Regions from separate parts of the Pseudoalteromonas sp. TB25 genome, predicted to be linked through region 4. Evidence: predicted binding sites of a transcription regulator. Region 4 holds the regulator's gene; each other region holds the start of a gene.
What was found. Region 4 encodes FliA, which starts transcription of late flagellar genes. Its sites were predicted from a motif close to CTAAAGNTNNNNNNNNNNNNGCCGATA; they were not measured.
Positions count from the first base shown of each region.

Region 1: a site for FliA is predicted at 1,155-1,181, ahead of L652_RS0105620 (VC2046/SO_2500 family protein). Genes of this name have one in related genera too.
Region 2: a site for FliA is predicted at 1,135-1,161, ahead of L652_RS0105535 (flagellin). Genes of this name have one in related genera too.
Region 3: a site for FliA is predicted at 1,169-1,195, ahead of L652_RS0103165 (DUF4402 domain-containing protein). Genes of this name have one in related genera too.

Region 1 covers NZ_AUTI01000214.1:2,601-4,808, reverse strand. Annotated here, with positions in the region: gene L652_RS0105635 (SprT family zinc-dependent metalloprotease) at 83-781, shown strand; tRNA gene L652_RS0105630 (tRNA-Tyr) at 885-969, opposite strand; tRNA gene L652_RS0105625 (tRNA-Tyr) at 1,019-1,103, opposite strand; gene L652_RS0105620 (VC2046/SO_2500 family protein) at 1,216-1,743, shown strand; gene L652_RS0105615 (DUF6172 family protein) at 1,923-2,208, shown strand, end outside.
Region 2 covers NZ_AUTI01000211.1:2,353-4,560, reverse strand. Annotated here, with positions in the region: gene L652_RS0105540 (flagellar protein FlaG) at 1-159, opposite strand, end outside; gene L652_RS0105535 (flagellin) at 235-1,050, opposite strand; gene L652_RS0105530 (flagellin) at 1,243-2,061, opposite strand.
Region 3 covers NZ_AUTI01000147.1:8,513-10,720, reverse strand. Annotated here, with positions in the region: gene L652_RS0103175 (fimbria/pilus periplasmic chaperone) at 1-15, opposite strand, end outside; gene L652_RS0103170 (DUF4402 domain-containing protein) at 25-507, opposite strand; gene L652_RS0103165 (DUF4402 domain-containing protein) at 511-1,113, opposite strand; gene L652_RS0103160 (SPOR domain-containing protein) at 1,229-1,783, opposite strand; gene L652_RS0103155 (SPOR domain-containing protein) at 2,152-2,208, opposite strand, start outside.
Region 4 covers NZ_AUTI01000215.1:13,112-15,319, reverse strand. Annotated here, with positions in the region: gene L652_RS0105725 (protein phosphatase CheZ) at 1-411, opposite strand, end outside; gene cheY (chemotaxis response regulator CheY) at 429-812, opposite strand; gene L652_RS0105715 (RNA polymerase sigma factor FliA) at 853-1,563, opposite strand; gene L652_RS0105710 (MinD/ParA family protein) at 1,590-2,208, opposite strand, start outside.

The DNA.
Region 1 (2,208 bases), on a different contig from region 4:
ATGAATTGGCTTAACTAAGCGAAAAGTACACTTTATTTGGTTTTATTAATTGCTGGTGAATTTTCTCGTAGCAATATCATTAATGAGTATGAAAGTGTTTGAATATCAGTTAAAGAAAAGTATAAAACGTAAAACGGTTGCCATTAAAGTACATAACAAGAAGGTGACTGTATATGCCCCTCAGTTTGTTAGTAATAAACACATTCAAGAATGGCTTTTTGATAAGCAGGTGTGGGTAAATGATCAATTAACTAAACAGCACAATATTGCTGATAGCAGACAGAACCCGCTCAAAGACAAACAAATTTTAATTTTTGATAGCATTGTAAATATAGAATTTAAGCAAGGTAATAAGTCCGAAGTAATAAGCTGTAACGACAGCTTGCTTATTACGCACTCTTCACGCGTTAAAAATACTTCGCAAAAATATCAGCAACTTCTTGAAGAATATTTAAAAGAGCAACTAACTGCATATATAGAAATGCGTTTAGCGTACTTCTGCGCACAAATGGGTGAAGAATTACCTACGAGTCTAAAAGTAGCTATTTATAAGCGTAAGTGGGGAAGTTGTAATAGTAAGCGAGAGCTAACATTTAATTTGCATTTAATTGGAGCGCCTTATCATGCTATTGATTATGTGATTGTCCACGAGTTAGCGCATTTACGTCACTTAAACCACAGTAAAGCTTTTTGGCAACACGTTGAGCGTTTTTTTCCTAATTATAAAGCATCATCAACATGGCTAAAGAAAAATAGCATGAGTTTACAATGGGTATTTTGAAGTTAACCTGAATATAGGAATATAGGAATATAGGAATATAGGAATATAGGAATATAGGAATATAGGAATATAGGAATATAGGAATATAGGAATAGTAGAGAAGTGGTGGAGGGAGCTGGATTCGAACCAGCGAAGGCTGAGCCGTCAGATTTACAGTCTGATCCCTTTGGCCGCTCGGGAACCCCTCCACACTAATTTTATTGCATTTGGCCCCACTTAACTTAGCGGTAAGAAAAGTGGTGGAGGGAGCTGGATTCGAACCAGCGAAGGCTGAGCCGTCAGATTTACAGTCTGATCCCTTTGGCCGCTCGGGAACCCCTCCAATGCAACGGCGCTGATAATAGCAAATTGCGTATTTAAGTAAAGAAAAAAGCTAAAGAAAATTGAAATAAAGCCGATAAATATCTATCAGTTACCACAATCGACTAAAGACTATGCAAATAGATGATTTGTTAATCACAGAGAGTCAGTTAAACAGTAGGCTCAATAATAGTGTGCATGAAAATCGCCGTGGCGAATTTTCTCTATTATTAGCGATGCTGTCACATGACGCACTTGACTTTAGCCAATTTCATTTACCAAAAACTGAAATAGATAATTTAGTTATAGAAGAAGAGGCATTAAGAAAGCAATTAGGCGCAGGTCCAAAGCAACTTTTAGCCCCTGATGAATACAATATGTTGGTTGGACAGTTTAATGCATCATTAATATCTCAAGAAGGAGAGCGCTGCGGTATGACAAGTATTAAGTTAAGACAGTGCTTAAAGCCTGAACCACTTGCGATTAGAAATGATGATAAGCATATTCCACTTAATATAATAGATAACTGTGAGCTTGCTGTCAGAAGAAGAATTAAAAGCGAACAAACACAACTTGCTAATCCTCCTATAGATGCAGCTGCTTTTTACGACAGCCTTAATAATGATGCAATACATCAACCACTTCAGCTTATTGCGGTGTGATATATGATTGTAATAATCATCAGTTAATATATGCTTTATAACGGGTCTGCTTTATATATTTGCTAATAATTGATTTAATGAAAAAAAAGCATCCAAAAATTAAATGCAATTGCTATAATGGCGTCAAATGGTATGACATGAAATGCCATTATCATTAAACCAAGGTAATTAGGAACGTAATGAAGAAAACATTCACGCTAAATCACGAGAAAATCAAATACCCTCGTATGGTTGATGCTGCAAAGCACGAAGTGAAAAAATATTTGAAAAGAGAGCGTAATAAAACGCTACCTGAAGATGCTGACTATTGGGCATTTGACTGTAAGTTTGGTAACACAGCTGAAGATGCGCAAGTTGTGCACGTTGCTGAATTAAGTAACCAAATTGGCGAAATTGAAAAGCAAGGTTTGACCTCTTTCTACGTAGAGATTTTAGCTCGACCTGCTCAACGTCAGCAATTAGATT
Region 2 (2,208 bases), on a different contig from region 4:
CAAACTTTGTAACGAAATAAGTTCACCAGAACTAACTTGAACCTCTTGCTCTACTTTTTCATCACTGGTATTTAAAGTGAGTTGCCGCCCTTCACTTAAAACAGGAGTTAAATTGATATTTAAGTTCTGTTTGTTTAAATCAGCGCTATTTGACTCCATTTAATTTCTCCCAAAAAAAAAGCTTTGTCTACCAGATGTCTCCAGTATACAAAGCTTTTCTTAAATAAGCTTTTTTTATAAAAGAGACAAAGCAATCTGTGGTTGTTGGTTAGCTTGCGCTAACATAGAGCTTGATGCCTGCTGTAAAACTTGGTTTCGAGCAAGACTGGCACTTTCCGCTGCAAAATCAGCATCCATAATGCGAGATCGTGAAGCTGCAACATTTTCAGATACATTAGACAAATTGCGAATCGTTGAGCTAAAACGGTTTTGTTTTGCACCTAGATCAGCTCGTACATCATTAACCGTTTTCAGAGCTGCGTCTATACCATCTATAGCAAGCTGTGAAGTAGACGCATTACCTATACTCAAAGTATCAGTACCTAATCCGTTTGCTCCCATACTTGTAGCAATTGCAACTGAAATAGTTTGGCTTGCATCAGCTCCAACTTGAAATTCAACCCCATAACTACCATCTAACACTTTAACACCTGCAAATGTTGTAGTACTTGCAACTCGAGTGATTTCTTCATTTAATTGAGTAAACTCTTTTTGAAGAGAGGCTCTATCATCAGCGCTATTAGAGCCGTTAGCTGATTGGATAGACAATACACGCATACGTTGTAACATATTTGTTGTTTCATCTAACGCTCCCTCAGCAGTTTGAGCTATTGAAATACCATCATTTGCATTACGCGCCGCTTGGTCTAACCCTTTCATTTGAGACTCTAAGCGAGAACCTATTTGTAAACCAGCTGCATCATCAGCAGAGCTGTTTACACGTAAACCAGAAGATAGACGCTGGAATGACGTAGATAAATCGTTTGTAGAGTTTGATAAGTTACGTTGTGAGTTTAATGACATTACATTTGTATTTACGCTTAAAGCCATGATAGCCTCCTAATAATTTAACTAGATGGGAATCAAGCTTAACGTTAAACGTATTTTGCTCTGTGATTCCTGATTCAATTAAGTTATCGGCGCTAGATTTATTTACTTTAATGTTTTTTAGCTTTATTTTTTATTTTTATCTTCTAAAGCTTTAAAGCTAGGTAAAACCTAGCTTTAATTAGAAGACAATGGTTACTGTAATAATGATAATGCAATCTGAGGCTGCTGATTTGCCTGAGCAAGTATAGTACTTGATGCTTGTTGCAATACTTGATTTCGAGCCAAGCTAGCACTTTCCGCAGCAAAATCGGCATCCATAATGCGCGATCTAGAAGCCGATACGTTCTCTGCAACATTACTTAAATTTCGAATTGTAGAACTAAAACGATTTTGTTTGGCACCTAAATCAGCCCTAACATCATTAACAATTTTTAATGCGTCATCTATACTATCAATCGCTATTTGTGCTCCGGCAGCTGTCGAAATAGTATGTGTTATAACTCCCAGTCCTGTAGCCCCCATACTTGTAGCAATTGAAACTGAAATAGTTTGATTTGCATCTGCGCCAACCTGAAACTCAGCAGAGTATTCACCATTTAGAACGTTTACTCCACCAAATGTCGTTGTCTCAGCTATTCTGTCTATTTCTTCTTTTAATTGGAGGAACTCTTTTTGCAGCGCAGCTCTATCATCATCGCTATTAGAACCGTTAGCTGATTGAATTGATAAAACACGCATACGTTGCAACATACTTGTTGTTTCATCTAAAGCTCCTTCAGCCGTTTGTGATATTGATATACCGTCGTTTGCATTTCTAGCAGCCTGATTTAAGCCATTTACCTGAGTAGTTAAACGAGAACCAATCTGCAAACCAGCGGCATCATCTTTTGCGCTGTTTACACGCAAACCCGATGATAGTCTTTCAAACGAAGTACTAAGGTCATTCGTTGAGTTTGCTAGATTTCTTTGAGAGTTTATCGAAGCAATATTTGAGTTTACTGTTAAGGCCATTTTACCATCTCCTAGTGTTAAGGTGCGGTTCTATATGCTTTAAGCAGGAACCACTATTTGTAGTTTATCTTTGTTAATTTAAATGCATGAGTCATGCCAACTAACAAAAAAACTTAAGTAACTGTTTTTAATTGATATATCCGGACA
Region 3 (2,208 bases), on a different contig from region 4:
AACTTTATAAAGCATGTTTTTCCTTTAGTAATCAATCGTAATTTCTAATTGGGTGTCAGTAATAAAACTACCATCTAAGTAACTTTGGCTAGTCCCTGTCGTTATTAAACGGCCACCTACTTTGAGTAAAAGATCTCCAAATTCATCGCTAGTTTGCGTGCTTGGTAAATCCACTAATACAACCGAAAACTTGGCACTATTAGCTCCAAGTACTTCACTTTGCAATGTAGAGTCACTCATTTTATTAAACGATATTTGAGTAAGCGGAGGTAAATCGGTAAATAAAAGTTCTGCGGGATTCCCCTCAGTTAATACGTAAATACTACCAAATGTGGTTATTTCACCATTGTGGTTAATCGTGATAGAGCTTAAAGTATTATTTTGAGGGATAACTAAAGTGCCAAAATTAAGCGCTTCTTGTTGTATGCTTGCGCTATAGGCTTGCTCGCTAAACATTAACGAAAGCCAAGCAGAAACATACAAAAAGCGCATTGTTTGTTTAAACACTAATTAATATGACACTTCAATATTAAAGCTACCAGAATACTCACCATCAGGGTAATCCACACTTGATGCGTTTGATGAAGTAGAAAGAGTCGCGCCTATATTAAATGATACAGCGCCATCAGCACCAGCTTGTAGGTTAGGAGTACCCTGCGTATAAAGCGCTCCTGAATTTGTTCCGCTCGTTATAAAGTAAGTCCAAGCATCTACAGTAAAATCAGGTTCATTTAAGCCTTGGCCAGCTAAGGGTAGTATCAAAGTATTTACTGGGTCGCTAATGGTTAAAATAGAGTTTGGTACTACATCTGACACACTGAAAGCACCCGCTTCACCACCTTCAATTATTGAGATACTCGCAGCGTTACCAGTTGGATTATCTTGTGAAGTAACAGGGCTCGCAGCTGGATCAGGATTAACTGTCAGCGTTGCTTGTTCGGCGCCTAATGGATCTGAAATAGCACGAATAGTACCAAAATTTAAATCGTTATCTTTTGTGAGTACTACAGCATTTTGTACTGTTACTTTCGCTTCAAATGACTCTGTAGCAGCATAAGTGCTAAACGAGCTGACCACGGTGGCTACAGCTAATGCAGATAAATAAAACTTCATGCTAAATCCTTATAAGAAAATGGGCTTTATCAAATATTTGCCCAACTATAGTTAGTATCGACTATTAGTACAAATACTTTAATACTATATAAGTTTAAAAGTCCTAATTTATTAATTATATTGGTTTTCCGACAAAAGCAGCAATATTACATACTTGATCAAGCTGATTAGCTAAATAACAAAACGCACTTACTTGAGCATCGTTTTTAAATGGACCTACACGTAATCCATACAAAGTCATATTATTATTTTTACGTTCAAACATAGTAAAATTAAATTGAGTAAATGCACTAGGGTATAATTGCTTAAGCCTTTCGACTCTTGCTCTAACAAGCTCTGGCTTTAAATACCAACCAAGCTGTGCTCCAATTTTAGTTTCATCTGTTAAGGTGAGTTCTGAGTTTTGTAAGTTTGGTGTTTTTACTTCGGGAGTGTTATTTAGTGCCGTCGGTTCCAAATTCTGTGAAGGCTGATTACCATAGGTGATATCGATTTTACTTTGCATGAGTAAAGGAGGGTTTTCAGTTAATTCACTTTGAGACGATAACGCCATAATTAATAGCTGTAAATCATCTTCCATAGCAGTTAAACGACCAATGCTTTCTTGCTGTACGTGCCACTGCGAAACATACTCTTTTACTTGTTTATCAGTTATTAAAGAATGCTGCACGCTCTCGTTATTTACAGTTGCGCTGCTGCATCCATATAAATAAAAAGATAAGAATAAAACTGATATTAAATGACAAGACTTCAAATACCGCATTGCAAAATGCACTCTACTAACCAAGATAATAAATCAAAGCAAATTTTGCGCCAATTTATAGCAACTTTTTAATTAAGTAGTCTATTTTGAAGTAAGAAAACCGAGTTGATAACAAAACAAAATTGCATTATTTAATTACTATCACTAATTATTGCTGTATTGCTCTAGCTACTGCCTCCGTGCACTCGTATATCAAAATTATTAGCGATAATTGCGTCAGGTTTAATCCCCAGATTGATTAGGTATTATTACAGATTGATATTACGTAATACGGGCTACAGCCTTACTGGCTTATCGGTGTAGTTACTTACTATGCAATCGAGTTTATATAA
Region 4 (2,208 bases):
TTGCTTAAACTCACCAAGCTCAATCTCGCGGCTCATTAAACGATCCCATGTCGGTTTGATATGAGATATTTCGTCCGCTAACTGTTGGGCTATAGGTAAACTGGCCTCCACTGCATCCATTGTTTTATTAGCCGCATTTTCTGTCATTTCTATAACATAATTAAGCCGCTTTTTAGCATCTGGAATCGCATCTGTCGTTATATCAGTTAAGCGAGTATCAAGCTCAAAACTTTTAAGGGCTTCGTGCAGTTGACGAGTCAACTTTCCAACTTCAGCAAATAATTCAGACTGCTCTTTAGATGCAGCCTCTAAAATCAACTGATTTGCTTTGTCTTGCTCATCATTTTCTAAAAAAACAACGAGCTGACGAGCTTGTTCTAACGTTATTTGAGGCGCAGCTGGTGCTGGCATAAGCCTCTCCCCCATCATTAGCCTAAGCGTTCAAATACTTTTTCTAATTTAGTTTTTAATGTTCCAGCCGTAAATGGCTTAACAATATAACCATTAACACCAGCTTGCGCTGCAGCTATTATTTGTTCTTTTTTAGCCTCTGCCGTTACCATTAATACAGGGATATGTTTTAACTTATCGTCTGCACGTATTGCTCTTAAAAGATCAATACCCTGCATTCCAGGCATATTCCAATCCGTAACTACAAAATCAAACACTTGATTTTGCAACATAGGCAAAGCTGTAGACCCATCATCAGCTTCTTGAACGTTAGTGAAACCTAAGTCACGTAACAGGTTTTTTATAATGCGTCTCATCGTTGAAAAATCATCAACTACAAGAATTTTCATGTTTTTATCCAAAACATCCCCCAGTGAGGTATTAACCTTTGTTTACTTACTACTAATTTATCCAGTCATTGATTTTAGCTTTAAGCTTAATCATCGCCTGACCATGTATCTGACTTACACGCGATTCACTTACATCGAGTATATGTCCTATTTCTTTTAAATTCATTTCATCGTTGTAGTACAAAGAAAGCACCATTGCATCACGCTCTGGTAATGACTTAATTGCACTTAGCAAAGACTCATTAAACCTATCATTTTTAACATTATTAAAAGGTTTATCTTGTGCTAAATCTTGGCCTACAGGAGTAATAACATCCTCATCTACACCAAGGTCTTCAATGCCTAATATTTTGCTCGTATTCGCATCATTTAAAATATGATGGTACTCATTGAGCGAAATTTCAAGTTTTTCAGCAACTTCTATGTCCGTTGGTTCGCGGTTCAGACTACTTTCGAGCTCAGTAATTGCTTCTGCAACTTGCCTGTTTTTACGGTGAACTGAACGAGGAGCCCAATCACCACGGCGCATTTCGTCAAGCATAGCACCGCGAATACGAATACCTGCAAAAGTTTCAAAGCTTGCGCCTTTTGTTGCATCAAAGTTTTTCGAAGCTTCTATTAAACCTATCATTCCTGATTGAATTAAATCATCAAGTTGAACGCTAGGTGGTAATCGAGCAATTAGATGACATGCCACTTTTTTAACAAGTGATGCATGCTTCTCAACAATCACATTTAAATTTTGTGTTGATTGATATCCCATAGCTCTATTCACCAGTGTTGTCATAATTAACCGTTTACTAGTTTCTCAATGAAAAACTCTAAATGCCCAGATGGTTGGTTGGGTATTGGCCATTTAACTGCTTTTGTTGCCAGCGTTTTAAACGCAAGAGCGGCTGGCGAATTTGGAAAGAGCTCTACTATTACTTTTTGACGACGTGTTGCTTTGCGCATATTTTCATCATAAGGAACCGTTGCTACTAGCTCCATTGATACATCTAAAAAGCGGTCGGTAACTTTAGATAGCTTTGCAAACAATTCAGTGCCTTCACGCATACTGCGCACCATATTGGCAACAATTTTAAATTTATAAACGCCGTGTTCACGACTTAATACTTTAATAAGTGCGTAAGCGTCGGTGATTGATGTCGGCTCATCGCATACAACAACCATTACATCTTGCGCTGCACGCGAGAAGCTCAGTACCATGTCTGAAATACCAGCAGCTGTATCTACAATTAAAATATCAAATTCGGTATTCAATTCGCTAAACGCACGAATTAGCCCAGCATGCTCAGATGGTGATAATTCAACCATACTTTGCGAACCCGATGTAGCGGGTACAATTTTAATTCCTGCAGGGCCTTCAACTAAAATTTCTTCAAGCTCACATTCACCAGACAAGACA